Regions from separate parts of the Vibrio metoecus genome, predicted to be linked through region 1. Evidence: predicted binding sites of a transcription regulator. Region 1 holds the regulator's gene; each other region holds the start of a gene.

Region 1 (7,775 bases):
CCATTTATAAATCGGTGTTGGGCTTCCGTAGTAACATTGCTGCTGGCTCTTTGATCAGTGAATCTGTTATCTTGGGTGACGTAAAAATTGGAGCTGGCTGCACGATTAAGCGCGCCATTATCGATAAAGATGTTGAGATTGCCGCAGGTACTATCATTGGTGAAGATCTGGAAATGGACAGAAAACGTTTCCACGTTTCCGATGAAGGTATTGTGGTAATTGCAAAAGGTTCAAAGGTAGGATTCTAGAATGGAACAACTCAACGTTTGGTTTACCGTGTCGGAAGTGCAGGGGCTGGTAAAAAGTGGTGGCTTAGCTGATGTGGCAAAAGCCCTACCACAGGCGTTGAAAGCGTTGCATCAGCAGGTAGCGATTGCGCTGCCTGCTTATCGTTCAGTTCCGGGTAGAGAAGAGGCGGAGTTAGTCCTAGAAACGGAACTTACTCACTGGCCGCACACTCATTATCGAGTGCTTAAACGCGAGTTAGAAGGGATCCCGGTCTATTTAATAGACTGCCCAGCCTATTTTGATCGCCCGGCTCTGTATGCCGAGAATAACCAAGCGTATACCGATAATGGTGAACGATTTGGTTTTTTCTCCGCAGCGTGTTTGGACGTACTCCCTAAATTGGGGATTCAACCGGATATTATTCACGCCAATGACTGGCACACCGGCTTAGTTCCTTTTCTACTGAAAACGCGTTACCGCTATGACAGTTTTTTTGAACAAGTCAAAAGCGTGCTCACGGTGCATAACGCCATTTTCAAAGGGATTTTTTCTTACCACCAATTGGAAGTCATTCCAGAGCTTAATTTATCGGGTATGGAATTTCTGCAATATGGTCATGACCATGTCAGTATGTTGCGAGCCGGGATTGCCTTTGCCGATAAAATTAACGCAGTAAGTCCTAATTATGCTTCAGAGCTTTTAACGCCGCTCGGCGCGCATGGTTTAGTCGATGATTTTGTTCGTCGCGCTCGGGATTTGCACGGTATTGTGAATGGCTGTGATTACAGTGAGTGGAACCCACAAACGGATCACTATTTGCCAACCACTTACAGTGATGAACCACAATCGATGCGCAAGGGCAAGGCGTTGTGCAAAACCGCGTTGCAAGAAGAGTTACATTTGCCTGTTGCCAATGTTCCTATGTTTGGCATGGTTTGTCGTTTAACACACCAAAAAGGCTTTCATTACCTGTTACCTATTTTGGAGCAGTTCTTACGTAATGATGTCCAGGTGGTGATTGTCGGGACTGGTGAGCCAGAGGTCGCAGCGCGACTGAATAAAATTGCTCACTCTCATCGCAATAAGTTTGCTTTTGTCGAGACCTACAGTGAGCGTTTAGCCCACTGGGTTGAAGCTGGATCCGACTTCTTCTTAATGCCTTCCGAGTTTGAGGCATGTGGGTTGAACCAGATCTACAGCATGGCTTATGGCACCTTACCTATCGTAAGAGAAGTCGGCGGGTTGAAAGACACGGTGAACGATTACGATAAGTTTCCTGAGCGTGCGACGGGTTTTGGTTATCAAGAACCCACACCTGAAGCGTTGCTGATCACCATGCAGCGTGCCTTGCTGTTTTATCTCCAACAACCTGATGAGATGCTCAAAGTACAGCAACGTGCGATGCAGCAAAACTTCAGCTGGGAGGAGTCGGCACAGGAATACATGAAAATGTATCGTTTGGCGCGATTTGGTTAGAGGTAAATTTTAAAGCTAAGGCACCTTTAGGTGCCATTATTTTCTGCTCTGCTCAACAGTTTCTTACAACTGAAGTGATTTTCCACACACGGTTTATGGTAGTCTTGGCCTGCGTAATAACGAGGTGCCAATGTCTGCCATTGCTGAAAAAGTTCTGTTTCATAAAACCTACCTTCATCCTACCAGTCGCGAGTGGGTGGTTTTCGTACATGGCGCAGGAGGCAGCTCTTCAATTTGGTTTAAGCAGATCAAAGCCTATCGTCAGCATTTTAACTTGCTACTCATCGATTTGCGTGGTCATGGTAAATCAAACCAATTGCTCAGAGATTGGATAGCCAATCGCTATACTTTCAAAACGGTCACCCTTGATGTGCTGAGAGTATTGGATCATCTGAAAATCCAGTCAGCCCATTTTGTGGGAATGTCCCTCGGTACGATCATCGTCCGTAACCTTGCCGAGCTTGCGACACACCGTGTTAGTTCCATGGTGCTTGGTGGTGCGGTAACGCGGCTTAATGCGCGCTCACAACTGTTGGTTAGGCTAGGGCATTTGAGCAAACACCTCATCCCGTATATGTGGCTGTATCGGCTATTTGCTTACATAGTGATGCCGCAGCGCAGCCAAAAAGAGTCACGACATCTCTTTATCCGTGAAGCGCAAAAGCTGTGTCAAAAAGAGTTTAAGCGCTGGTTTACCTTAACGGCTGAAGTTAATCCCATGATGCGCTACTTCCGTGACCGTGAATTACCGATCCCCACTTTATATTTGATGGGTGAGAAGGATTACATGTTTATCCATCCGGTGAAGGAGATGGTTGCACTGCATGCGCAGAGTGAACTGTATGAAATTCCAAATTGTGGGCATGTATGTAATGTCGAGCAGCCTGAGCTGTTTAATCAGCGTTCTATCGAGTTTATCCAGCGCCAAATCCGTTAACACTTTTATTCATTACATTGGGTAAATCCACACTGCCAACAAACGCTAAACTGCCCTTCATGGCTTTCGCCGCATTGTGGGCATAACCAGCGAGATTGTTTCGGCGGATTAAGATACTCAGCGATGATTTGCTCGGCGGCGGTTTTCTGCTGAGGTTTCTTTAACCAAAGTGATGGTGCGCTGCTGGAATCCATCGGGAGCTCGCCACGCAGCGCAAACAGCATCTCTCCACGCAATTCACACGGGATCCCTTGTTGATGCAACAACTGCATCAAGATATGAGCCTCTAATGGATGATTTGCAGTATAAATTTTCATCATGGTTGATGGGGGTTCTAGCCCAAGCTCATTTCATCGGTGATGAAACAGGGCGCCGTTGAAGTTTATTCATGAACCATTTCACCACAACAGGAAATACACCCAACAACACAAAAGAGGCGAGCACTGGTGCAGAAACGATCTGGCTCAAGCTAGAGATTTCGGCTAGTTGAGTGCCGGCATTGAGATAAACTGCTGTGCCAGGCAACATCCCTAATTGGCTGACCCAATAGTAACGCCAAATGGAAATAGGCGTGAGACCCATGACCAAGTTAATCAAAAAGAAGGGGAAAATGGGAATTAAGCGTAGCGAGAGCAAATAAAAGGCTCCATCCCGTTCGACACCTTGGTTAATGGTTAACAGCTTATCGGCAAATTGAGCTTGAACCCAGTCGCGCAATAAAAAGCGGCTGCTGAGGAAAGCAAGAGTTGCCCCAATCGTACTCGCAAATGAGGCTAGCAGAAGGCTGAGCCAAAACCCAAACAGTGCTGCACCCAATAGGGTGACAACAGTGGCGCCTGGGACCGAAAAGGCAGTCAACAGGACATACAACACAAAATAGATAAGCGCAGCTTGTACAAGATGTGCATCAATGTAGTTTGCCAATTCGGCTTGCTTGGCTTTGGCCACATCTAACGTCAGATAATGGCTAAATTGTGTCACCAAGATCGCCGTTATCGCGATCAAAATAAGGGCAATAATGAGCTTTTTGTTCATGAGTGGTACCTAGTCAGCACTTTGATATTGAGGCTTTTGATAGCCATAAGTGGAATATCTTATCCCATTGGTAATGAAGGCAATGCATCAGGACTTGGGTATAAGTATATCGACTCAAAATAAATTCGCCCGATTGGTATGAACTAGGGCTATGAAGTAGAAGACAGGGGAAGCGCCGTATTTCTTTCAAAAAAATAACGCGCCCGTGTGGACGCGTTATCAGATTTTACTCAAAGTATTCATACAAACTTGGCGAGGAAAGACAAACTCAAAACGAGAAATCAAAGGTGTCTTAGTAGTTCGTCACGACGATTTTGTGGGATCACTGACCAATGTTTACCTTCGATTGCCCCCTCTAAAGCCCATAACAGCTCAAGACTAACCTCTGCCGAATGGGTACGTTGAATGGCTTTATACGCTTCAACAGAACCGAAAGAGTGTAGAGACTCAACGCTTTCGATACCGGCTTTTTTGAGCATTCTTTCCGTTGCTAAACGCAAGTTGGGAAGATCTTTCAAACGGTCAGGCTTCGCTTGTGCTTGTGTTTCACGTTCGGTCTTAGCGACCTCAAGCGCAATACGAGCTTCACTTAGGATAGAGGTTGGATTACTCCAACAATCATCAGGTAGAGCGTAGTACTTAGTGACGACGGGGAAACCACGCTTTTTGTAAACATAAGGTTCATAACCTTGCTGCTTGAACTTTTCGATTGTGGCATCGTCTGCACGGATGTGCAGAGTATCGTTAACCACAAGCGCAAACATAGTTTCGTCGACGAAAATACCAAAGCCACCAAACATTGAACGAGATTTCACACGTCCTAGCTGCTCAAAGAGCCGCATTGAATCTTTTAATACTGGTTTATCCATGCTGTTAGTCTCGGAGTATTGTTACATACGCCACCAAATCAGGTCCGAGAAAATTAGCAAAAGCATGCAACTGCCGTGTCAATGATGAGTCAACATAGTGTATGCATTTTTGCCATCGGTAACCCCGCTACCTACCTATGTTCTGGTTTAGGCCGGAGGCTTTGCGTCCCATTCTTTCAAATGGTTTGCCCTGTGCGTGACATTTTTCCTGATAAAAAATAACCAAACTTGGGTCATTCTCACATACTGATATTTCAATTGTGAGAATGAGCCATGTTAATAATACTCGCTCTACATTAGTTTTGTCATATTTATGTGACAAGCTTTCAAATATAGGCTCTGTGAATTGTCAAGAAAGTTAGGATTTTGTCAAGTCTTTCACAGTGTCGCGTTCGACGATCTCAGGATGCATCTCGAAAATTCGGCGCTCGTGTTCTTTATCTTTAATACGCTCTAACAGAATTTCGAACGCATTTTTACCCACACGACGCTTAGGTTGGTGCACTGTGGTCAGTGGTGGAGAGAAGTATTCGGCCAGTTCGATATTATCGTAACCAATCACGGATATTTCTTCAGGAACACGAATCCCTTTTTGTTGCAAACGGCTCATTAGACCTAATGCCATGGTGTCGTTGAAGCAGAATACGGCAGTTGGGCGCTTATCCATAGCAATGATTTTGTCGGCGGCAAGGACTGCGGTATCACACTCAAAATTACCTTCTAGAATCCAATCTTCATTCACGGGTAAGTGCGCTTCAGCCATCGCTCGGCGGAAACCTTGAATACGCTCTTGGCAAGCGGCTTTGACAAAATGACCACTTAAACAGGCAATATCGGTATGTCCACGATCCGTCAGATATTTGGTCGCGAGATAGCCACCTTCCTCTGAGTTATCGATGATTTTATCAGCGTGCGACGTTTCTGGGCCCCAATCCATGATTACTTTTGGAATGTCTTTGTGAGCGTCGAGCATTTCCTGCAGCTCTTGAGTCAGGTCAGAGCACATGACTAAAATGCCATCCACACGTTTTTCGGCCAGCATGCGAATATAATCACGCTGCTTTTCATAGATGCCGCCCGTGTTACACAGAATCAAAGTATAACCTTGACGGTAACAGTAGCTTTCCACACCATCGATCACTTCCGAGAAAAACAGGTTTGTTGATTGAGTCACTAGCATGCCAATGGTGCGTGTAGTGTTGCACTTCAAACTACGTGCGACCGCACTCGGTGCATAGTTGAGTTGCTTAACCGCTTCCATCACTTTCTCTTGGGTGGTTTCTGCCACAAAGCGAGTTTTATTGATAACGTGAGAAACGGTGGTGGTAGACACGCCTGCAAGGCGCGCCACATCTTTAATCGTAGCCATAGAGTGTTCCTGTCGATGACTGCTGATGCCAGCGAATGTTATTGGTTAATTAAATCAGCAGAAGTAAGGCGAGACTGAGCGAATCTTCACACTCTGTGCGGCGAGGAACTACATATACCGTACGTAAAGCGCTTCAATCATCATGCCTAAAGTAATAAAAATACAAAAACCGCCAAGAAACAGCGGTTTACATTTTTATTCGTTTTTATCGTTTGCGGGTGGATTTTAGACTGCAAATGTATCCGCCGCAACGAAATTCATTCATCAAACTTTAAGTTCTTTCACAATTGATTTGTTTATGCCCCTGGCTTTTTGCAATGGTAAAGTTAGGGGCATAAAAATAGACGTGTTGTTATTGAATGCGCTGACCTAGTTCATCGATGTAACGTTGATCTTGCTGTAAAAATGCCAACGTTAACCGAGCTGCCGCCGCGTAAAAACCAAACGCATCAAACTGAGTACAACGTTCAACAAAAAGGGGTAACCAACTCAATAAGTGTTGAGTAATGAAATCAGATTGTGTCTTGAGAGCTGAGTTAACCTCGGAGCCTTCTTTATTCGGGGTATTGCTGATAACAAGATGCGCAAGAAAGTCGAGTTGAATCGCGAGATGATCGGCGGGCTCATTAAGGTTCGGATCCACATTCACGTTATAGTGGCTGAGTAATTCACGCATGAGTTGTGCGGGCTTGCCATTGAGTAATCCTTTGTCTGTGTAGACAGATGCATAGGGTAACGCTGAGTCACGATCGGACTTTAAAAATAGATCGCAAAAATCAGCGGCAAGTTCCAACTGTGCATCTTGGCGATCTTGCAAGCGATTGAGTGCATCGATCAAACTTTTCACTTCCATCGCTAAGCTTTCCTCATCGGCAAGTGCGGTTAAGAAAGTACGGATTTCAACTGAGTGATAATGGGCGATATCTTGTTCAGTCAGTTCTTTAAAAAAGAGACTCGAAAGCCACCAATAAATTTCTGCGCGTTTTTCATTGAGGATATTCAGTTCTTGGATCATGTTTGCTCTCCCAATCGATTGACGCGTAGTCTAAACCATAAAAATGAACAGCAATCATGCAAAATATGACAGTTTGTGAAAAGAAAAGAATACGTTGTTAATCTGTTAAATAAAGCTTGCGTTGTATCAAGGAAAGGTGAGTTTTCTCACGATATTTCTCGAGTTATTAACAAATATGAATAGAATGAGTGAGCGATAAATCCCGTTATTTAAAATGGTGCACTATGAGTTATCACGTACTTGTGGTTGAAGATGACCTCGTCACCCGTAGTAAGTTAAGCGGTTACTTTCAAAATGAAGGTTACCAAGTAACAGAAGCGGAAAGTGGCGCACAAATGAGAGAAGCACTTGAGCTCAATGACATCGATTTAGTCTTGCTGGATATTAATTTGCCTGGTGAAGATGGACTGTTATTGACGCGAGAACTGCGTGGCCAGTCGGAGATTGGCATTATTTTAGTGACAGGACGCACAGACAGTATCGATAAAATTGTTGGCCTTGAAATGGGCGCCGACGATTATGTGACTAAACCCGTCGATTTGCGTGAGCTACAAGTTCGAGTGAAAAACTTGTTGTGGCGTATTTCGTTGGCTCGCCGCGATAAATACAGCGAGAAGGCAGACGATACGTTGGTTTACTTTGGTGAGTGGACATTCGATATACAGCGTCGTGCTTTGAGCCGAAATGGTGAGCCGGTGAAACTCACCAAAGCAGAATACGAGTTGTTAGTTGCACTTTCCTCTTATCCTAATCAAGTGCTGAGTCGTGAGCGTATTTTGAACATGATCAGTCATCGTGTGGATGCGCCAAACGATCGTACTATTGATGTGTTGATTCGACGTATGC
Region 2 (7,775 bases), 550 kb from region 1:
TTGGACCGAACGAAACCATATCCATATTAGGATAAGGTTTTTTAAACAGTCCACATTCAAGGCCAGCATGGATCACCATAATGTTCGGCTTGTGGCCGTATATGCCTTCGTACATATCACGGAAAATATGCATGATCTCGGAATCAGCATCCGGTTTCCAGCCTGGGTACGCGCCAGAAAGCTCAAGCTCTGCACCGGCCAGTTCAGCGACTGACTTCAGCATACCTTCCACTTGCTGGCGACCCGAATCCATCAACGAGCGGATAAGGCACAATACTTTGATTTGTGCAGCTTCGGTCGTGATCACACCTACGTTTAGTGAAGTTTCTACGACGCCTGCGATGTCATCACTCATGCGGATCACGCCATTTGGGCAAGCGTTGAGCGCGGCAATAAAACGTTGCTGTGTACTAGATGTCAGGGTTTGAGCGTTGATCTCTTTGGTATCAAGGAACGTCACCAGACTGGTTTCAACCTTACCCAACTCCGCTTTGAGTAAGTCAGTGTAATGGTTAAACAGTGTTTCTAATTCGGCGACTCGGCTTTCTGGCAGTGCCACCGTCACAAACGCTTCGCGTGGAATGGCGTTACGCAGACTGCCGCCACGAAATTCGATTAAACGAAGTTCTAATTCTTTAGCATGTCCGGCTAAGAAGCGTGCCATCAATTTGTTCGCGTTACCGCGGCCAGTGTGAATATCACAACCTGAATGGCCGCCTTTCAAGCCTTTTAAGGTCAGTTGACGGCCAACATAGCCAGCAGGAACCGCTTCACGTTCAATCGGGAAAGCAAACTCGGCATTCACACCGCCGGCGCAACCCATGTAAACTTCGCCTTCTTGTTCTGAGTCGGTATTGAGCAGAATATCGCCTTCCAGCCACCCCTCTTTCAGACCAAAAGCGCCAGTCATCCCCGCTTCTTCATCAATCGTCAGTAAAACCTCAATTGGGCCGTGAGGAATATCTGTAGACGCCAGCACCGCAAGACAAGAAGCCATGCCAATACCGTTGTCGGAACCTAAAGTCGTTCCTTTTGCTGTGACCCATTCGCCATCGATATAAGGTTGAATTGGGTCTTTAGTGAAGTCATGTTCAGTGTCTTCATTCTTTTGCGGCACCATATCAATGTGTGCTTGAAGTACCACACCTTTACGATTTTCCATGCCTGGTGTCGCCGGCTTTTTAATAAAGACGTTGCCTGTTTCATCACGACGTACAGCGAAACCTTGTTCCTTTGCCCAGCCAATGATGTATTGAGCTAACGCCTCTTCATGTTTTGAAGGGTGTGGAATGGAACAGATGGTCGCAAAAAAAGGCCAAATAGGATTTGACGATAACTTACTGATTTCGGTTTGGAACTCAGACACAGATGACTCCTTACTGTAGGTTTTCCCATTTATTCTCTTAGCCAAATTCGTTCATGGTAGAGAATTTACCTGTAACAGGTGGGTACTTTCGCTGCACAGCATATCACTGAGCTAGGCGGTGGTGTAGGTCAAAAAGTGCTAGGAATGCGGGTTTTACTTTTTTGGTCTTATGCCGCCGAACAGAGTAAAGCCTCTTGGTTGGCTAATGAAATGCATCAATATGCACTTTTGGTGTAATTTAACTTTATAAAACTGTAATTTAATTACCTTAATATGCTGACAGAGATCAAATAAAATGATTTTTGTGATTTTAATCACTATTTTTATTGTAATTAAATTTCTTGGTGGTATATTTATGTACAACTTCGCTAGCGAAGAAAAAACGCTCAAAGGATGAGTCCGATTTATCGCCTCCATGGAACCGAGAAATCAAGTAAACAGTTTTTGATTTTAATGGTGATAGTTATGAATAAAGGTTTATCGTCTGTAATGTTCTGGAATCAACACGCTGTGTATACCGGTAACTTTGCATACCCTCGTAGCTTCGGCTACTAATACGCAAATTTTTTGCGTCTCGAACAAGTTTTGTTCACCCCTAAATTAGAATTTATTGGCAACCAAATTTGGTTGATATGATTCACCGCCATCTCTGTTGAGGTGGCGTTTTTTTTGTGCTTTACAAAGATAACAGTCGATGTTGATCGCAACATTTTGTTTGTGAAGCTCAATTTTCCTTCCTCGTCCTAGGTCTTTTCCTCGTTTGCCTAGAAAACCAGCGCGCAGTCAGAATTGTGTCTGGAATTTGTTATTTGATAACTCTATAATCGCCGCCAATCGTTTACGCAACCGTTTACTTTTTATCTTTAAAGGATTCGAACATGCTGGAAAAGCTTTTTAAACTCAGTGAATATCGCACGAACGTGCGTACTGAGATCCTCGCTGGGGTCACCACTTTCCTGACCATGGCTTACATTATTTTTGTTAACCCAGCGATTTTGTCGGATGCTGGCATGGATCGCGGAGCTGTGTTTGTCGCGACCTGTTTGGCTGCAGCGATTGGCTGTTTCATCATGGGCTTTATCGCAAACTATCCGATCGCCCAAGCACCGGGTATGGGACTTAACGCCTTCTTTACTTACGGTGTGGTTCTTGGCATGGGGCATACATGGCAAGTAGCACTGGCCGCGGTGTTTTGCTCTGGTGTGCTGTTTATCCTACTCAGCCTATTCAAAATTCGTGAGTGGATCATCAATTCTATTCCGCATTCTTTACGTACTGGCATCTCGGCGGGTATTGGTTTGTTTTTGGCTTTCATCGCATTAAAAAATGCGGGAATCGTCGTTGATAACCCTGCGACACTGGTTTCACTCGGTGCGATCACCTCACTGCATGCGGTATTGGGTGCGGTGGGTTTCTTCCTGACCATTGGTTTAGTGTATCGCGGCGTCAAAGGCGCGGTGATGATTGCCATTTTAGCGGTGACAGGCCTTGGTTTAGTTTTCGGTGATGTACAATGGGGCGGTGTGATGTCCGCGCCACCAAGCATTGCGCCGACTTTCTTGCAACTGGATTTCTCTTCAGTCTTTGAATTGGGGATGATTTCAGTGGTGTTTGCTTTCCTATTTGTTGACTTGTTTGATACCGCAGGCACTTTGGTGGGCGTAGCGACAAAAGCGGATTTGATTGAAAAAGATGGCAAAATTCCTCGCCTAAATCGTGCACTGTTAGCTGACTCTACAGCAACGTCTGTGGGCGCGCTGCTCGGTACTTCAAACACCACGTCGTACATCGAAAGTGTTTCCGGCGTTGCGGTGGGTGGACGTACCGGTTTAACCGCTGTCGTGGTTGGCATTTTGTTCCTTCTTGCATTATTCTTCTCGCCACTAGCGGGTATGATCCCAGCTTATGCAACAGCTGGTGCACTTTTCTATGTAGCTATTCTGATGATGTCAGGCTTAGTGAGCATTGATTGGCGTGACCTGACTGAAGCGGCACCCACTGTTGTCACCTGTTTGATGATGCCTCTGACATTCTCAATTGCGGAAGGTATCTCACTGGGTTTCATTGCTTATGCGGCGATCAAACTCTTCAGTGGTAAAGGACGCAGCGTCTCCCTCAGTGTATGGGTGATGGCAGCCATTTTTGTCATCAAATACATTTTGGCAGCGTAAGAGAAGAAATTATAAAAATTCAATTTAGGTTTATCACATGAGCAAAAAATTCGTTATCACCTGGGACAATATGCAGCATTACTGCCGTGAACTTGCACAGCGTCAAATGCCAGCAGAACAATGGAAAGGTATCTTGGGTGTCAGCCGTGGTGGCTTAGTTCCTGCTGCAATTCTCGCTCGCGAGCTGGGTATTCGCTATGTGGATACGGTGTGTATCTCTAGTTATGACCATGATCACCAGCGTGATATGACGGTTCTGAAAGCACCAGAGCATGACGGAGAAGGTTTCCTGATCATTGATGATCTCGTGGATAGCGGTGATACTGCGCGTAAAATTCGCGAAATGTATCCAAAAGCTAAATTTGTCACTGTGTGTGCTAAACCTGCAGGTAAAGACTTGGTCGATGAGTATGTGGTTGATATTGCACAAGACACTTGGATAGAACAGCCGTGGGATATGGTTCTGTCCTACGTTGAGCCAGTCAATCGTAAGCAAAAGTAGTCTTTTTGCATAGAATTTGAAAATGACCCTTTCAAGGGTCATTTTTTTTTACTACTGTTAGGCCAACTTAGCGTAATGCCAGCATAGAGACTTGCCATGTCAGAAGCGATCAGCAAAAACCTGTCTGAGACCCTATTCCAAAACCATAAACAAGCCAAAGAAACGTCTTCGCTTACCCAATATATGCCAAGCAGTTTAGAGCTGTTAGACGCTCGCCGTGAACAATCATCTTCTGCTTGGTATCGCAATTTACGTCGTTTGCAATGGGTGTGGCAGGGGATTAATCCGGTAGAACAGGAAGAAGTGCTCGCTCGGATTGCGTCATCCACTCATTCACGTACTCATGATGAATGGTTAGATACCGTAATGGGCTACCGTAGTGGCAATTGGACTTATGAGTGGACTCGGGTTGGCATGCTGCACCAAAAGCAAGCGGCTGAACGTCAAGGCGAAGAGGCTGCGGATGAAATGTTCACTGCTGCTCTGTGTTATAGCATCGCGGGTTATCCGCACCTCAAAAATGACAATTTAGCTTTGCAAGCACAGGTACTGGCCAATAACGCCTATCAAGAGGGGGCGAAGCTCACCGGTTTTGTGGTTAAACGTTTAGAGTTTTCTTACAAAAACAAAAAAATCGCAGGTTATCTTCATTTGTGTAATACGGATTCTCCTAAGCCTGTGGTGCTGGTCAGTGCGGGGTTGGATAGCCTACAGACCGATATGTGGCGTCTGTTTCGCGATTATTTAGCCAAACGAGACATCGCTATGCTGACGATTGATATGCCATCACTAGGAGCGAGCTCGCAATGGCCGCTGACGGAAGACTCGTCCTGCCTTCATCAAGCCGTACTGAATCAGTTGGCCGATCTGCCTTGGGTCGACCATTTTCGTGTCGGGCTAATTGGTTTTCGTTTTGGTGGGAACTCGATGGCTCGGCTTGCTTTTCTAGAATCGGACAAAATAAAAGCCTGTGTCGCATTAGGGGCTCCGATCCACGACATCTTCACATCTCCGAACAAATTGGCAGGCATGCCGAAAATGTATCTTGATGTTCTGGCATCGCGCTTAGGGAAAAACGTAGTCGATGTGCGCAGCTTAGCGGGACAATTGATGGCATGGTCGCTGAAAGTACAAGGTTTTATGTCTGGTCGAAGAACCAAAACGCCGATCTTGGCGCTAGGGTTAGAAGGGGATCCGGTGTCACCTTATTCAGACAATCAACTTGTGGCACTGTTTAGCCATGGTGGACAAGCAAAGAAAGTAAAAAGTAAAACCATTTCACAGGGATATGAGCAATCCCTCGATTTGGCAATAAACTGGCTAGAAGATGAACTTTGCAAGTGACATTTTCATAAAAGTCATCAAGATTAAACATTAAGTGGCGAATGTTTGTTCGTCCAATAATTAAATTTTCCCAATGACTTGGTGTTGCCACGCCAAGTTGCAAGGGAATAAAAATGGCTCTTGATTGCTGCTTATGGAGATGAACTATGTCAGAGATGACCAAAACCCCCACCCACTACCGTCTACTTTCAACTTTGAAAGCCATTGGCCCTTATTTGCGGGAAGGACAGTGTAGTGAGCAAGTCTATTTATTTGATTGTCTCGCCTCGTGTGTTAACGATAAAAAATCCCCTGAAAAACGTGAGTTTTGGGGCTGGTGGATGGAATTGACCCAAAATGAGCAAGAGATGTCGGCTTGTTACCATATCGGCCGCTATACGCTCGCAGGAGATTGGGTCGCGGAGGTGATACCTGAAGCTGTTCAAGCGGACGTGAATCATACCCAAACGGAATTTCATAAGAAGTTAGTGAAAACGTTACGTGAACGTTTCGAAATTTCAGTGACTGTCGCAAGTGAATCAGCCGATTTTGCTTAATTGACCCAGTTCAATCATTAACCTAAAGAAAAAGGTGCTTTTGCACCTTTTTCTGCTTGTGCAATGCAGTGCGGATTGCTAAAACATCGTCTCTTAAAGTTTTTCTCGACAGAAGCAATCATGACTACAAATCAACGAAGCGTAACGGCTCCACAAACGGTTGTTGTGAAGCTGGGAACCAGTGTTCTGACCGGTGGTACTCTTGCACTGGATCGAGCTCATATGGTTGAGCTTGCACGCCAGTGTGCAGAACTGAAAAAACAAGGTCACTCAGTAGTGATCGTGACTTCGGGTGCCATTGCGGCAGGCCGTGAGCATTTAGGTTACCCTGCGCTGCCCAACGCGATCTCCAGCAAGCAACTGCTGGCGGCAGTTGGGCAAAGTCGTTTGATTCAAGTATGGGAATCGCTGTTTGCGATTTACGGTATCAAAATTGGTCAAATGCTGCTGACGCGCGCTGATCTTGATGATCGTGAACGTTTCTTGAATGCGCGTGACACCATCAATGCTTTGGTTGAAAACGGTATTGTGCCAGTGGTCAACGAGAACGATGCGGTGGCGACCAATGAAATCAAAGTCGGTGACAACGACAACCTATCGGCATTGGTCGGTATCTTGTGCGGCGCAGATAAGCTGCTGCTACTGACCGATCAAAAAGGTTTGTTCACCGCCGACCCACGTAAAGATCCGAATGCTCAACTGATCAAAGAAGTGACTACCATTGATGACACACTGCGCAAAATTGCTGGTGGCAGTGGTACCACACTTGGTACCGGTGGGATGGCAACTAAGCTGCAAGCCGCGGACATTGCTCGCCGTGCAGGGATTGAAGTGATTATCGCGGCAGGCCGTGCACCCAATGTGATTTTTGACTCGTTGAGCGATGAGCCACAAGGCACGCGTTTCTTGGCCCTAGAAGAAGCTTTAGAAAACCGTAAACGCTGGATTTTGGCAGGGCCAGCCGCTTCTGGTGACATCGTGATTGATGATGGTGCGGTGAAAGCGGTACTCAACAAAGGCAGCAGTTTGCTGGCGAAAGGGGTGGTTCGTGTGCAAGGCCACTTCAATCGTGGTGAAGTAGTGCGTGTATTGGATAAACACAACCATCTGGTCGCGCGTGGCATCTCAGCCTACGCACATGATGCTTTAGCGGAAATCGCGGGTAAGCACAGTAAAGAGATCATCGATATTTTAGGCTACGATCACGGCTCAGAAGTGATCCACCGCGACGATATGGTCGTGATTCAAGAATAAAGGAGAGAATGATGGATTTAACCGTACTCGGTAAAGCGGCTAAAGCGGCCTCTTTCCAACTGGCTACCGCCAGTACCGCGCAAAAAAATCAGGCTCTCGCCATTATGGCCGATCAGTTGGAAGCGCAAAGCGCGAGCATTCTCGCTGCGAACGCGAAAGATATTGCATTAGGGCGCGAAGCGGGCTTGTCTGATGCCATGCTGGATCGTTTGCTGCTTAATGAACCTCGCTTGCAAGCAATCGCCAACGATGTGCGTAACGTGATCAAGTTGAACGATCCAGTCGGCAGCGAAATCGATAGTCGTGTGCTGGAAAATGGTATGTCACTGGCGCGTCGCCGTGTGCCACTTGGCGTAGTTGGCGTGATTTATGAAGCCCGCCCGAACGTTACCATTGATATTGCTGCGCTGTGTTTGAAAACAGGAAACGCAGCGATTCTGCGTGGTGGCAAAGAGACATTTTTCTCTAACATGGAACTGGTCAAAGTGATCCAGTCTGCACTCGACAAAGCGGGGTTGCCTGCAGCATCGGTACAGTACATTGAAAAGCCGGATCGAGAATTGGTCACTCAACTACTGAAAATGGACGATTATGTCGACATG
Region 3 (7,775 bases), 970 kb from region 1:
ATAGCCAGCAAGGAAAACTCCATGACCACACGCAAGCCAGCCACCATTGCGGTTCGTACCGGGATTGAATCGGACACTCAATACCATGCCGTTGTGCCCCCTATTTATCTTTCGACCAACTATGGTTTTCCCGCATTTGGCGAAGTACCTAAATACGATTACACCCGCTCAGGCAACCCAAACCGTGGTTTGTTAGAACAAACCCTGTATGAGCTTGAATGTGGTGAAGGTGCGGTGGTGACCAACTGTGGTACTTCGGCCATCAATTTGTGGGTCACGGCGTTGTTAGGCCCAGAAGATCTGATTGTGGCACCACATGACTGCTATGGCGGTACTTACCGTTTGCTCAACACTCGTGCTAAAAAAGGCGACTTCAAAGTGCAGTTTGTCGACCAATCCAACGAACAAGCACTCACGCAAGCCTTAGCACGCAAACCAAAGTTGCTGTTGATTGAAACCCCCTCCAACCCTTTAGTTCGCGTGGTGGACATCGCTCATCTTTGTCAGTTAGCGAAAGCGCAAGGTACTTTGGTGGCGGTCGATAACACCTTCTTAACTCCAGTATTCCAAAAACCGCTCACCTTAGGCGCGGATTTTGTTCTGCACTCCACCACCAAATACATTAACGGTCACTCCGATGTGATTGGTGGTGTGTTGATCTGTAAAAGTAAGCAACATGCGGAAGAGCTAGCTTGGTGGGGCAACTGTTTAGGTTCAACCGGTACTCCATTTGATAGCTACATGACCTTACGTGGCATTCGCACGCTAGGCGCGCGGATGCGCGTACATGAAGAGAGCGCGCAACAGATTTTGGCTTATCTACAGACTCAATCATTGGTTGGCAAAATTTACCATCCAAGCCTACCCAACCACCCAGGCCATGAAATTGCGAAAAAACAACAATCAGGCTTTGGCTCTATGCTCAGTTTTGAATTTGCCGGCAGTTTTGAGCAACTGAAATTCTTTGTAGGCAAGTTGGCGCTGTTTTCACTGGCGGAGTCACTTGGTGGGGTAGAAAGCCTGATTTGCCACCCCGCCTCCATGACTCATCGTGCGATGGGTGAAGAAGCATTAGCCGAAGCTGGAATTTCACAGCAGTTGCTGCGCCTTTCCGTCGGTCTTGAAGATGCCTCAGATCTGATTGCCGATCTTGACCAAGCCTTTCAGCAAACTCTTTCAGCGAATTAAGGAGACCTGTGAATGACTCACGCTCGTCAACTGCATAAATTTGGTGGTAGTAGCCTTGCCGACCCAGAATGTTATCTGCGGGTCACGAAAATTCTTAAAAGTTATTCGAAGAGTGAAGATCTGGTGGTGGTCTCTGCGGCTGGCAAAACCACGAACCGTTTGATCAGTTTTGTCGAAGCACTCAGTAAAGATGGCCGAGTTGCCCATGAAACTTTACATGCACTGCGCCAATATCAGTCCGATTTGATCACCAAGCTACTGACCGCCGAAACGGCCGAACCGCTATTGAACCAATTGCAACAAGAGATCAGCGTGTTAGGCGAGCTCACCGCCCCTCTTAGCAATGCGCAATACGCTTGGGTACTCGGACATGGCGAGCAATGGTCGGCACGTTTACTCGCCGCATTGTTAAATCAGCAAGATTTACCGGCAGTGGCACAAGATGCCCGTGCATTCTTACGTGCCGAAGCGGGAACACAGCCGGAAGTGGATCGCGCGCGCTCTTACCCGCTCCTGAAAGCCGTGTTGGCACAACATACCCAGCGCCGCGTGGTGATCACCGGTTTTATGGCGCAAAACGAACAGGGCGATACCGTCCTGCTCGGTCGCAACGGTTCCGATTACTCTGCGACCGTGATTGGCGCTCTAGCTGAAGTTTCACGGGTCACCATCTGGAGTGATGTGGCTGGTGTGTACAGCGCCGATCCACGCATTGTCAGCGATGCCTGTTTGCTGCCACTACTAAGACTCGATGAAGCCAATGAACTGGCTCGCTTAGCTGCGCCAGTTCTGCACAGCCGCACGCTACAACCTGTCGCGCAGAGCACCATGGAACTTCACTTACGTTGCAGCCACCAACCGGAATCGGGTTCTACTCGCATTGAGCGGGTACTGGCTTCTGGCCGCGGTGCAAAAATCATTACTTCACTCGATGATGTATTGCTGATTGAACTGAGCTTTGCTCACCAGCATGATTTCCAACGCTTGCAAGAAGATGTGTTACAGCACTTGCAGCGCGTGCAACTGCAACCTCTGACTTACGAAGCACAACCTGACCAATACCGTTTGCGTTTAGCTTACACAGCAGAAATTGCGCCTGGTGCGTTTGCGGCGCTGCAAGATGCCGCGTTCGAAGCCGAAATCAAACTCAAAGAAGGCTATGACCTGATTGCTGCGGTCGGTGCGGGCGTCACCAAAAACCCGAACCACTGCTATGGTTTCTACCAACATCTGAATGCCTTGCCGGTCGAGTTTATCAGCGCATCAGAATCAAGCCTCAGTTTGGTTGCCGTACTGCGTCAAACCCCAATCAACCCCTTGGTGAATGGCATCCACAAGCAGTTATTCCAAGCCCAAAAGCGCGTGGCGATTGCACTGTGTGGTAAAGGCAATATCGGTTCAAGTTGGCTCAAACTGTTTGCTGAACAAAAAGAGAAATTGGAGCAACGCCACGGCATGAATTTTGAGTTGGTTGCAGTGGTTGATAGCCAAACCTATTGGTTTAATGAGCAAGGCATTAATCCAAGCCAAGTTGCTACTCATTTCCAAGATGAAGCTCTACCCAATCAAGGACAAAGTTGGCTGAAAAAACTCGGCGCATTAGAAGGTTACGATGAAGCGGTTGTGCTTGATGTCACCGCGAGTGAAGAGCTGGCCGAGCAGTATCTCGACATTGCCGAACAAGGTTTACACTTAATTTCCGCCAACAAAGTGGCAGGCTCGGCTCCGGGCAACTATTACTATCAGGTTAAAGATGCGTTCCACAAAATTGGCCGCCACTGGCTGTATAACGCCACGGTAGGCGCAGGCTTACCAATTAACCACACAGTGCGCGACTTACGTGAAAGCGGCGATGAAATCATGGCACTTTCGGGCATTTTCTCCGGCACCCTTTCATGGTTATTTCAACAATACGATGGCAGCTTACCATTCAGTGAACTGGTGGATTTAGCGTGGCAGCAAGGTTTAACAGAGCCCGATCCGCGTTGTGATCTGGATGGTTCAGACGTGATGCGTAAATTGGTGATCTTGGCGCGTGAATCTGGCCTTGAGATCGAGCCAAGCAGTGTGAAAGTGGAATCACTTGTACCCGTTGAGCTGCGTTCAGTGTCACTGGATGATTTTCTCGACAACAGCAAACTGCTCAACGAGCAGCTCGCTGAGCGCCTCGCCCGAGCGCAGAAACAAGGCAAGGTACTGCGCTATGTTGCAAGGCTAGAGAAAAATGGCAAAGCTAGCGTGGGCGTTGAAGCGCTTGAGCAAGATCATCCACTGGCTAACTTACTGCCGTGTGACAACATCTTTGCCATCGAAAGCAAATGGTATCGGGACAACCCACTGGTGATCCGTGGTCCCGGTGCAGGGCGTGAAGTCACGGCTGGCGCGATTCAGTCCGATTTGAATCTGCTCGCGAGCCAACTCTAGCTCTCTCGTTCAACTCTATAAAACAAAGCTCGCCGCAATGGCGAGCTTTTGCATCGATCTTCTATACTTTCTTGCATTAAAAGCATCATCTTCTATCAATTAGCTTTTTGAACCACACATAGCACTCTATTGCTTTTTCAGGCTTGAATCTGCTTCACGATCAACATGAGTAATATTCATAATGGTGAGGTTGACATCAAAGCGCATTCACGACATCCTACAGCCATATAGACGTCTAAACGTCAATTCAGATTCAGGCAGTGACACTCAGTCACAGGGAGTACAAGATGGGATACACACACGCTAGCCATATCGATGCATTGAACCAGAACATTGCGGAGCTTTCCGACATCAATGTTTCGTTTGAGTTTTTTCCACCTAGCTCTCCTCAAATGGAAGAGACGCTTTGGAACTCGGTTCATCGCCTGAAGACTCTCCAACCTAAATTCGTATCGGTGACTTATGGTGCCAACTCTGGCGAGCGTGACCGTACTCACTCGATCATTAAAGCGATCAAAGATCAAACCGGTTTAATTGCCGCGCCACACCTGACTTGTATTGATGCCACTCGTGATGAACTGATCCAGATCGCTGATGACTACTGGCATAACGGTATCCAGAATATTGTGGCGCTGCGTGGTGATATTCCGGCCGGTGGTGGTAAGCCTGACATGTATGCCTCGGATCTAGTGACACTGCTCAAATCGCGCCACGATTTTGATATTTCTGTGGCCGCCTTCCCTGAAGTGCATCCTGAAGCCAAAAGCGCGCAAGCGGATCTGCTCAATTTAAAACGTAAAGTCGATGCAGGTGCGAATCGTGCTATCACTCAGTTCTTCTTTGATGTAGAAAGCTACCTGCGTTTTCGCGATCGTTGTGTTGCGGCTGGGATTGACGTAGAAATCGTTCCTGGAATTTTGCCGGTTTCTAACTTTAAACAAGCGTCGCGCTTCGCTGCGCAAAACAACGTGAAAGTTCCCAATTGGATGGTGAAACAGTTTGAAGGGTTGGATGAGGATCCGGTGACTCGTCAATTGGTAGGTGCAAGCCAAGCCATTGATATGGTGCGCGTGCTGTGCCGTGAAGGGGTGAAAGATTTCCACTTCTACACGCTAAACCGTGCCGAAATGACTTACGCGTTATGCCACACCTTGGGTGTGCGACCACAAGCTTAAAAGAATACTCCTCGCCAAGATCAAAAACGCCGACATCACTGTCGGCGTTTTCATGAGGAGAATTACTCCACGTCTTCCATTTTGCCCAACAGGCTACGGATGCGCTCTTGCCATGCCGCATGTTCTTGTTGAACTTGCTGTGCACGCTGCTCAAGCGCTTCACGTGCTTCACGCAGCTCTTGCGCTTCATTTTGCAGCTGTTGCTTTTCTTCTTTCAGCTCTTCAACTTCCATTTGCAGCAGTGCAATGGTGTCGACCGCGGTTTGAATTTTCGCTTCCAGTTTTTCTAATACTTCAAAAGACATGACGTTTTACCCTTGTTGATTCGATTGAGGTGAAGTGGGCTTCACTGATTGAGATCATTCTACTCAGCCCTGTGCGCAGAAACACGCCCTAAGTTCGATCTTTTTCGCTATTCGGTTAAAAAAACCGCGCAAATTGACGCAAGCTTAACGGAAGTGGCCGCGAAGCCCACTTTGCACTAACCCATTCACTCACAACTTGGCTTTTTTCGCTCGATTTTGATCGAAGGCAAAGGCTAGCGACCGCAAAAGGCAAACGTTTACTTACGAATGTGATAGAATCCCGCGCAAAATTTCTCTCTTGGTTTGGAGCAAACATGAAACGCGATTTAGCAATGGCTTTTTCCCGAGTCACTGAAGGTGCCGCACTGGCAGGCTATAAATGGTTGGGACGTGGCGACAAAAATGCCGCCGATGGTGCTGCGGTGGAAGTGATGCGTGCCCTGCTCAATCAAACCGAAATCAGCGGCGAAATCGTGATTGGTGAAGGTGAAATCGATGAAGCGCCAATGCTTTACATTGGTGAGCAAGTTGGCTTAGGTGGCGATGCGGTAGACATTGCGGTTGACCCGATCGAAGGCACGCGCATGACCGCCATGGGACAATCGAATGCGTTAGCAGTGCTGGCCGCGGGCGAAAAAGGTAGCTTCCTGAAAGCGCCTGATATGTACATGGAAAAATTAGTGGTTGGCCCTGGTGCAAAAGGCTGTATCGATCTGCATTTGCCACTGAAAGATAACCTGCGCAATGTCGCCAAAGCACTTGGTAAGGCATTAACCGATTTAGTGGTGATTACACTTGCCAAACCACGCCACGATAACGTCATCGCCGAGATGCAACAAATGGGCGTGCGTGTGTTTGCGGTGCCAGATGGCGATGTGGCAGCTTCGATTCTGACCTGTATGCCCGATAGTGAAGTAGACATGATGTACTGCATTGGCGGCGCGCCAGAAGGTGTGGTGTCTGCAGCGGTGATCCGCGCACTGGATGGTGATATGCAAGGCCGCCTGCTGCCTCGTCACCAAGTCAAAGGTGATACGGAAGATAACCGTATTTGGGGTGCCAAAGAGCTTGAACGTTGCCAACAAATGGGCGTTGAAGCGAACAAAGTGCTGAAGATGGAAGACATGGCACGCAGTGATAACGTCATTTTCGCGGCAACCGGTATTACTAAAGGCGATTTGCTCGATGGCATCAGCCGCAAAGGTAATATCGCAACGACAGAAACTCTGCTGATCCGTGGTCGCTGCCGCACCATTCGTCGTATCCGCTCAATTCACTATCTGGAGCGTAAAGACCAACAAGTGCGCGACATCATTCTTTAATTCAGAATTCCACGCATAAAAAAGACCGCCTTGGCGGTCTTTTTTGTCTCTGGATACAAAGCGGAGTGTGCTTAGAATAGCTCTTCTGCGACTTTGTACAGGTCTGTGCGAACTGGACGCTTCATGTTCTCAATCGCATCAATGATGTCGTGATGAACCAGTTGCTCTTTCTGGATACCAACACAACGACCACCGTGACCTTCCATCAGGAGGTGCACCGCATAGTTACCCATGCGTGAGGCGAGTACACGGTCAAATGCCGTAGGTTTACCACCACGTTGGATGTGACCTAATACGGTTGCGCGAGTTTCACGGCCTGTTGCTGCTTCAATCTCTTTCGCCAGCTTGTTAGCATCCATCATCAGCTCAGTCAGCGCGATGATCGCATGCTTCTTACCTTTGGTGATGCCGTCTTTGATGTTAGAGATCAACTGTTCCATGTTCAGACCAGTTTCTGGCGTGATGATGTATTCACAGCCACCCGCAATCGCAGAAGTCAGAGTCAGGTCACCACAGTGACGGCCCATGATTTCAACAATAGAGATACGTTGGTGTGAAGAAGAGGTATCACGCAGACGGTCAATCGCTTCAATAACGGTGTTCAATGCCGTCAAATAGCCGATGGTGTAATCGGTACCTGCGATGTCGTTATCGATAGTGCCTGGCAGACCGACACAGGGAAAGCCCATTTCGGTCAGTTTTTTGGCGCCCATGTAAGAGCCGTCACCGCCGATAACCACTAAGGCTTCAATGCCGTGCTTTTTCAGGTTTTCAATCGCTTTCTCACGAACTTCTACTTCGCGAAATTGTGGGAAACGTGCAGAGCCTAAAAAAGTACCGCCGCGGTTGATCACGTCAGACACGCTTGAACGGTCTAGCTGCTTGATACGATCTTCATACAGGCCTTGGTAACCGTCATAAATACCAAACACTTCTAGACCTGCGCCGAGTGCTGTACGCACTACGCCACGAATAGCCGCGTTCATACCTGGGGCATCGCCACCACTCGTCAAAACACCGATTTTTTTAATCATGCTCACCCTCGAACTTTGCGAATCGAATATCAATTTCTACGCCGTCTGGTTTGTAGGAACCAGACAGAAAAATTCAAAAACTGTGCGTAATGTTACCTTTCCCGATTAGGAATACTACTGTTATTTGCACTAAATTCTGTAAGTTTTCTACTTATGTAAGAGTATTACAGTTTTGTACTGACCCAGTGTTGATTCATGTCAGGATTGGCGTTTTTTTGTTAACTTGGGGAAAAGATAGCCAAACAGACTTCTTTTGTCGCCTCACCATTGAGATTTTTGTCGCTGTTCTGCCTCAAGTACCACGGAATGGGGATCTTGATGAATCAA
Region 4 (7,775 bases), 630 kb from region 1:
AACAGCAAGGCTATTAAAATAATCGTCAACAAAAATGAATACGCCTAAGAATGCTGCCAGTAATTTCGAACCTCGTTTACTTTTGACTCGAACCTGTGCCCACTGAGCAAAAGCGCGAGTGCCGCCCGACAATGTCAGTAGCGCAGTCATCATGCCCAGTAACAGTAAAAAGCCAACAATACTCATATTCCAAGCATTGATTGCCCCGTCTTTTACAAACACACTACCGACTTGAGTGGCAATATATTGCAACGCTTGACCAACAGAATAGTCGGCCAACAATAAAGCACCTAAGAAAATACCCACACCGAGAGAAAGTAATACGCGGCGAGTAATGATAGCCAGACTCAAAGCCACAAGAGGTGGCACAACTGAGAAAGGCGAAGAAGCAAAATCGATTAAATTCATGATCTTCCTAAACCAGTAAAAAATGGTTAGAGATCTACTGCAGACAAACTAAGTGACTTCATGTCAACTTAATTTATGTTGAACTAAGCGAAAGGGAAGCGAACACTTCACCCAACCCTACAGTAGCGCTCCATAGTTTAACAACAATATAGACTATGGCAGTGTTACACCTATTTGATGTAACCCCAGCCAGTTGCTTTGATGGGCAAACTGACTTCGGCGACAACGCCTTTCTTCACAACTCATAGGCATCACCCTAATTGTGGATACTCTTCGTAATCGCTCCTCTACGGCGAAAACCTCGTAGCTCACTATTCCAATTCATTTGGTTCAAGTTCAGCCCGCTTTTCGCATTAGGTAAGAAACATTTTACTTAACAAAAATATCAATGCAACTAGGTATAGGTGAGAAAAACAAGTGGCACAGCTCACAAATCAACCATACTATTGATACCTATTTCATAAAAAATTCTCACACCTTGATATATCGGTCTAATATTATTTATCTGTGTGATACGTTTTCTGCAGTTACTTTTATATGCCTTGTGTAAATTTTCCAAAAACTAGGAAATACCAATATAAATAAACTTTATATTTTTACTTTCTTACTATTTTGACTTAATATTTGCAGCGAAAACTTGTCAGTATAATAAGCTAGGTTTAGTATTAACTCGTTATCCAAATTGTGAACAGGAAATGGTAATGTCGGAAATCACTAAGACTTTATTAAATATTCGTAGCCTACGTGCTTATGCACGCGAACTGACTATTGAGCAACTTGAAGAAGCTTTAGATAAATTCACTACAGTTGTTGAAGAGCGTAAAGAAGCCGAAGCAGAAGAAATTGCTGCTCGTGCAGAACAAGAAGCGAAATTAGCCGCGATTGCAGAGCAAATTGCTAAAGATGGTATTGATCTAGAAGCGCTTATTTCTGCGCTATCTGGTGAAACAAAAACGAAAGCAAAAGGCAAACGTGCTCCTCGTCCTGCAAAATACAAGTACATCGACACCAACGGTGAAGAAAAGACTTGGACAGGTCAAGGCCGTACTCCTTCTGCCATTCAAAAAGCACTCGACGAAGGTAAATCTCTCGAAGAGTTTGCTCTTTAATTAAGCGTTTCAAACGAATATGAAAAAGGCTCCCAAAGGAGCCTTTTTATTATCTTTATCTTTCCCAATAAGCTTCTTCAAGGCTATCTTCCCGCTCGGGAAGACCACGAGAAAGACGTGGAGAATGTTGAGCCAATACCTCATAACTGGCGCGATTTGAATATTTACACACTTGAGAAAAAGAGGAATAGGTTAAAAACTCATGTTGATGCTTACTTGAGTTAGGTACATTTTCTTTGTGGTATTTATTGGCAGCCATATCGTGTAACAAGGCCGATAATGCTGCATCACCCGCACCATTGGTATTTTTTATCTTCTCTGGCCCACCCATGTACGGTGAAATATGTGAATAAACACGAATCGGGTTTATACAGCTGTCTTTACGTGCAGGGCGGCTAAATTCATAGCGATTAAATTCCGCAACCGAACCAGGTAATAATGGAAGTGAGGTTTCGCGCTTGGCTGATTCTTCTGTATATCCGGCCATAAATAAACCAACTGGGCCTGCAGTACATAACACTAAGTCAACCCAATCCAAGGTTTTATCAGAAGCCGCTAGAGGGTCACTCTCTCCAGTTAACGCCAATGCTTCATCTTCATTCATTGCAACGACAGTAACATGATCACGTAAAAAATCTTGCCAGAATTTAGGATCATCCTGAATAACAAATTTGGTTCCTAGAGTTAATACCACAGGAACATCGTATTTTTTGGCATATTCAATGGCGCGCATTGTCGCTTCTGGCATCGGGTCGCCTTCTTTACAGCGAACTAAATAAGCGGTGATCACTAATGCAGATGCACTGGCAAATATTTTCTCAGGAATACTGTCTGGGCGTAATTGGTTCATTTGACCTTCGCTGATCGCAAAAGTACGTTCACCATCTTCGGTAATCAATGCAAAACAGCGCCCGATGGCACCTTCAACACCTTGTAAATAATTCAGATCCATACGGCTAGAAGTATTACATAGGTAACGATAGCCATAGCTGCCAATTTTGATGTCTTGGCTCATCACACCCAGCAAGGTTGAACGGTCATCGGCTAATACTGAATAGTTGTGCAGCGTATTCCCTATGGTTCCACCTGCATATTCATTGGTAATTAAACGCTGATCTTTTAATTCGTTATATAAGGCCTCAGCCGCTTGATCATCGATCACTAATGAGTGTCCCTTACTCAGCCCATAACGCTCGATCAAATCTGAATCCACCTTGGCCTCAATATCCACCAACGTTTGATCAATACCGATAATATGAGTGCGCGACATCTTCTTATTTTCTTGCGCTTGAATCACTAAAGGATCACGCGCGTGAACTGGAAAATAATGCTTAGATTTGCGTTGGCCAGGAAATTTCATAAGGGTTACTAGGCTTCTGGGATGAAAGGAGCGCCGATTCTACCGCGCACCTTTTAGTGCAGCAACAAAGGAAAAAATAGCAAACGTTTGCACGATGATGATTTTATTTCGCTCTCCATCTTTAGCTATTGGAGCACAAGTGATTCAATGATTTAGCAACATTTGACTGAAGTCAGATGAAGTGTGATTACCGTCTCGGATCTGTCCTCGAAAAATTCTTTCTGTTAGAATCCCCGTCCAAGTTCCTCAAGTGGTAGAAAAGTGATGTCTGTAGAGCACAGCGCAAACAGCCAAAAGAAAGTGATTGTCGGTATGTCTGGAGGGGTTGACTCCTCTGTTTCAGCCTATCTTCTCAAGCAACAGGGTTACCAAGTGGAAGGCCTGTTTATGAAAAACTGGGAAGAAGACGATAACGAAGAGTATTGTACTGCGGCGGAAGATCTTGCAGATGCTCAGGCAGTGTGTGACAAACTCGGCATCCCACTTCATACCATTAATTTTGCCGCAGAATACTGGGATAACGTATTTGAATACTTCCTCGCGGAATATAAAGCCGGACGGACCCCAAACCCAGATATTCTGTGTAATAAAGAAATTAAATTCAAAGCGTTCTTAGAATTTGCCGATGAAGTGCTGGATGCTGATTACATTGCCATGGGTCACTATGTGCGCCGTACTTTCCCGCAAAATGGTGAAAAACCGCAGATGTTACGCGGTCTCGATGGTAACAAAGATCAGAGCTACTTCCTTTATACACTGAGTCATGAGCAAGTGGCGCGCAGCCTATTCCCCGTCGGTGAACTAGAAAAACCAGAAGTACGCCGCATTGCCGAAGAACAAGGCTTAATTACGGCGAAGAAGAAAGATTCAACCGGTATTTGTTTTATCGGTGAGCGCAAATTTACCGACTTCTTATCTCGCTATTTGCCAGCTCAACCGGGTAAAATTGAGACCCCGGAAGGCAAAGTGATTGGTGAGCACCAAGGCTTGATGTACCACACACTCGGACAGCGTAAAGGTCTGCACATTGGTGGTATGAAAGAGAGCAGCGAACAGCCATGGTATGTGGCGGATAAAGATCTCAAACGCAATGTGCTCATTGCAGTACAAGGCGCCGATCATCCCCTGCTCAAGTCTCACGGTTTGGTGGCGGCGCAGCTGCATTGGGTTGACCGTACTCCAATCACTGAACCTCTACGTTGCAGCGTGAAAACCCGCTATCGCCAAAGCGACATCGCTTGTACCATCATTCCACTCAGTGATGACCGAATTAAAGTGATGTTTGATGAGCCGCAAGTAGCTGTAACGCCAGGACAATCCGCCGTGTTTTATCAAGGTGAAATCTGCCTTGGTGGCGGCATCATTGAAGAGCGCATTTAGAGTCAATTTTTAGGAGATTTACGTGGCTAACGCAATTTACGACCGTACCATCGCTTTCGCTGGCATTTGTCAGGCTGTGGCACTTGTTCAACAAGTCGCCCAAAATGGTCACTGTGATTCAGATGCGTTTGAAACGTCGCTCAAAGCCATTACGTGTACTAATCCCAGTAATACACTGGAAGTTTTCGGCCACGAAAGTCAGCTCAAGCTCGGCTTGGAGTGCTTGGTCAAAGGGATTGACAGCACACCATCAGGTAGCGAAATCACCCGTTATCTAATTAGCCTAATGGCGCTTGAACGTAAGTTGAGTGGCCGCCGTGACACGATGAGTCAATTAGGCGATCGCATTCAAATGATTGAGCGCCAGCTTGAGCATTTTGACTTATTTGATGATCAGATGATCAGTAACCTCGCCAGTATTTACCTTGATGTGATTAGCCCGATTGGTCCTCGCATTCAAGTGACTGGTACTCCAGCCGTATTACAGCAAACCGCTAACCAGCACAAAGTGCGCGCCCTACTCCTGTCAGGGATCCGCTGCGCCGTATTGTGGCGTCAGGTTGGCGGACGACGTCGTCACCTGATTTTCGGTCGTAAAAAGATGATCGAACAGGCGCAGCTTTTATTAGCGCGAATCTAAATGATGACAACCCACTCAAATTACTCACACCTTTAACTCAATATTCAGGAGAAGAACATGGAACTGTCAGCATTGACTGCTGTTTCACCGGTAGATGGCCGCTACGGAAGTAAAACGATTGCGTTACGCAGTATCTTCAGTGAGTTTGGTCTCCTAAAGTACCGCACTATCGTTGAAGTTCGCTGGCTACAAAAGCTAGCCGCCACTGCTGAGATCGCAGAAGTGCCTGCATTCAGTGCCGAAGCGAATCAATTCCTTGATGCGATTGCCGCGAACTTCAATGAAGCGGATGCACTGCGTATCAAAGAAATTGAACGCACTACCAACCACGATGTAAAAGCCGTGGAATACTTCCTGAAAGAGAAAGTTGCTGCGATGCCAGAGCTGCATGCAGTGAATGAGTTTATCCACTTTGCTTGTACTTCAGAAGACATCAACAACACTTCACATGCGTTGATGCTCAAAGAAGCGCGTGACACGGTGATCCTGCCTGAAATTCGCAATGTGATTGACGCAATTCGCAAACTGGCCGAAGAGTACCGCGATATTCCGCTGCTTTCTCGTACTCACGGTCAGCCAGCCTCTCCATCGACCATGGGTAAAGAGATGGCGAACGTGGCCTACCGCATGGAGCGCCAATACAAGCAGATCGCTAACGTAGAAATCCTAGCCAAAATCAACGGTGCGGTGGGTAACTACAACGCGCACCTTTCTGCTTACCCAACGGTAGATTGGCATAAATTCAGCGAAGAGTTCATCACTGAATCTTTGGGTGTAGACTGGAACCCATACACCACACAAATCGAGCCGCATGATTACATTGCTGAGCTGTTTGAAGCAGTAGCACGTTTCAATACCATCTTGATCGATTTTGATCGTGATGTTTGGGGTTACATTGCTCTGGGCCACTTCAAACAAAGAACCATCGCGGGTGAAATTGGCTCTTCTACCATGCCACACAAAGTCAACCCAATCGACTTTGAAAACTCGGAAGGTAACTTGGGGCTGGCCAACGCGATGTTTACTCACCTAGCACAAAAGCTACCTATCTCTCGTTGGCAACGTGACCTGACGGATTCTACCGTTCTGCGTAACCTCGGTGTGGGTGTGGGTTATGCGCTCATTGCCTATACTTCAACCCTAAAAGGCATCAGCAAGCTGGAAGTGAACCGCGATGCACTGCTCGCAGAACTGGATCACAACTGGGAAGTTTTGGCTGAGCCAATCCAAACTGTGATGCGCCGCTACGGCATTGAAAAGCCATATGAGAAGCTGAAAGAGCTGACTCGTGGTAAGCGTGTTGATGGCGAAGCGATGCGTCAATTCATCGACGGTTTAGAGCTGCCTGCCGAAGAGAAAACGCGCCTGAAAGCCATGACACCAGCCAGCTATATTGGCTACGCGATTGAGCTGACGGACAAGCTGTAATCTCGACAAGAGAGACCAAATGACTAAGGGGAGCAACAGCTCCCCTTTTACTTATTGACGACTTATCGACTTGGTTTATACCAGACCGTTTCACTCGTGCTTTTCAAAAAACAGAGTAATCCGACCGACTTCAAGACCAAATTTGCGAATTTTGGTTAAATTAAATACCCGCTTGTCATCTTGTCGATACAACCAGTCATCGAAGTGTACTTGCACATCGCCTCTGTCGCGTGGCAACACAAAATCGTATTGCCACTGCAGTGCATTACCCACTTCTTTACCACGAGCCGTTCCAACAATATCATCCGCTCGTCCTTCGTACTCATCATCAGCCGTTCGGTTAATCGTCCAGATCCGTTGGTTCTTCTCCCCATCATCAAACACAAAGTCTTCAACTAAAATCAGTTGGTTATTCTCAACTCGGCCTTCAATTACCACCTCAAAACGGCGCGTCTGCGTCTCGGTATAGTCTTGCACCATACCCCAAGCGTGAGTAGTGCCAACAAAGTAATTGAACAGATCAAACTTGGGCGTCGCCACACGGTAATCATCGATATCCGCTGAACATCCGCTAAGTCCTAAGAAGAACAATAACAGCCAAGTTGAGTAGTATTTCATTGCCGATTCATTCCTATCAGTTGATTCCGTAAGGCTAGATATTCAGTTTGTGGAGAAAGCCAAATCGATAAAAAGGCATCGTTGAATGCTTCATCCGCAACCACTCCAATGCTTTGTTGTGCTTCTTGCTCACGAGCAAAGAAGAATTCACCGCTTTTCCCATCGGAAACGTATATCAGACGATCACCTATCGAGACATCCGGTAACATTTGCTGTAATTGATCGAGCCAAGACTGGGTTTGTGGCTCTTTAAACCCCAACTTATGCCATTGGTCTTTGGTGGCATCGATTAACTGTTGGCGTTTAATATTACGCAGATAACGAATCTCCAATGCCATGGGATGCGGTGAGATATCCTGCGACTCATGGTATTGACCATCCGGTGCTCTCAGTTGTGAAGAGTAGATATCCAACCAAAACCACGAAAGCGTTGCCTGCCCGACCACTGGCCAATCCGTCCATGTACTGGTCGGTTTATGCTCAGCTTGTGCTGCACTAGCGGCGTCGGCGTATCCCAAACCGCTCATCAGCAAAACGAATAGGGTTATAAGTCCTTTTTTCATGCCTCATTACCTTCAACAGTAACCAAGTGATACCTATCCATTCCAAAAACAGTGCCAACATCACCATCAATGTGGGGTATTCCCAACTCACTGCTCCGATTCGATAACCGAACCAATAACTTAAGCAACCTAAGCCACCACCAGCTATGCACAATAAAGTATTGGAATAACGGGTCAGCTGCGGCAGCAAATGGCCTGCATACCAAGTAAAGGCAAACCAAAGTGCCATTAGCCAAAGTGGAAACTCGCCGTCGGCAAAGCTAAGCAGG

Evidence for each region. The regulator PurR, encoded in region 1, represses purine synthesis genes. The targets are predictions, from matches to a motif close to TNANGNAAACGTTTNCNTNA.
Region 2: a site for PurR is predicted at 2,205-2,224, ahead of EPB59_RS02090 (NCS2 family permease). Genes of this name have one in related genera too.
Region 3: a site for PurR is predicted at 5,338-5,357, ahead of glpX (class II fructose-bisphosphatase). Genes of this name have one in related genera too.
Region 4: a site for PurR is predicted at 2,953-2,972, ahead of EPB59_RS07345 (inosine/guanosine kinase). Genes of this name have one in related genera too.

The regions. Positions count from the first base shown of each region.
Region 1 covers NZ_CP035686.1:1,001,376-1,009,150, forward strand. The annotation lists gene glgC (glucose-1-phosphate adenylyltransferase) at 1-248, shown strand, start outside; gene glgA (glycogen synthase GlgA) at 250-1,704, shown strand; gene EPB59_RS04670 (alpha/beta fold hydrolase) at 1,835-2,641, shown strand; gene EPB59_RS04675 (DUF2007 domain-containing protein) at 2,647-2,958, opposite strand; gene EPB59_RS04680 (TVP38/TMEM64 family protein) at 2,987-3,676, opposite strand; gene EPB59_RS04685 (TfoX/Sxy family DNA transformation protein) at 3,958-4,545, opposite strand; cyclic di-GMP riboswitch class I at 4,660-4,745, opposite strand; gene purR (HTH-type transcriptional repressor PurR) at 4,904-5,914, opposite strand; gene torD (molecular chaperone TorD) at 6,267-6,929, opposite strand; gene torR (two-component system response regulator TorR) at 7,154-7,775, shown strand, end outside.
Region 2 covers NZ_CP035686.1:456,175-463,949, forward strand. The annotation lists gene EPB59_RS02085 (aminoacyl-histidine dipeptidase) at 1-1,366, opposite strand, end outside; gene EPB59_RS02090 (NCS2 family permease) at 2,245-3,537, shown strand; gene gpt (xanthine phosphoribosyltransferase) at 3,575-4,039, shown strand; gene frsA (esterase FrsA) at 4,136-5,383, shown strand; gene crl (sigma factor-binding protein Crl) at 5,530-5,919, shown strand; gene proB (glutamate 5-kinase) at 6,040-7,173, shown strand; gene EPB59_RS02115 (glutamate-5-semialdehyde dehydrogenase) at 7,185-7,775, shown strand, end outside.
Region 3 covers NZ_CP035686.1:33,275-41,049, reverse strand. The annotation lists gene EPB59_RS00170 (O-succinylhomoserine (thiol)-lyase) at 22-1,188, shown strand; gene EPB59_RS00165 (bifunctional aspartate kinase/homoserine dehydrogenase II) at 1,201-3,612, shown strand; gene metF (methylenetetrahydrofolate reductase) at 3,900-4,787, shown strand; gene zapB (cell division protein ZapB) at 4,850-5,092, opposite strand; gene glpX (class II fructose-bisphosphatase) at 5,407-6,414, shown strand; gene pfkA (6-phosphofructokinase) at 6,486-7,448, opposite strand; gene fieF (CDF family cation-efflux transporter FieF) at 7,710-7,775, opposite strand, start outside.
Region 4 covers NZ_CP035686.1:1,629,606-1,637,380, forward strand. The annotation lists gene EPB59_RS07335 (Na+/H+ antiporter NhaC family protein) at 1-408, opposite strand, end outside; lysine riboswitch at 524-706, opposite strand; gene EPB59_RS07340 (H-NS family nucleoid-associated regulatory protein) at 1,110-1,517, shown strand; gene EPB59_RS07345 (inosine/guanosine kinase) at 1,573-2,877, opposite strand; gene mnmA (tRNA 2-thiouridine(34) synthase MnmA) at 3,142-4,257, shown strand; gene hflD (high frequency lysogenization protein HflD) at 4,280-4,897, shown strand; gene purB (adenylosuccinate lyase) at 4,955-6,325, shown strand; gene EPB59_RS07365 (DUF3833 domain-containing protein) at 6,416-6,943, opposite strand; gene EPB59_RS07370 (chalcone isomerase family protein) at 6,940-7,476, opposite strand; gene EPB59_RS07375 (DUF2878 domain-containing protein) at 7,439-7,775, opposite strand, start outside.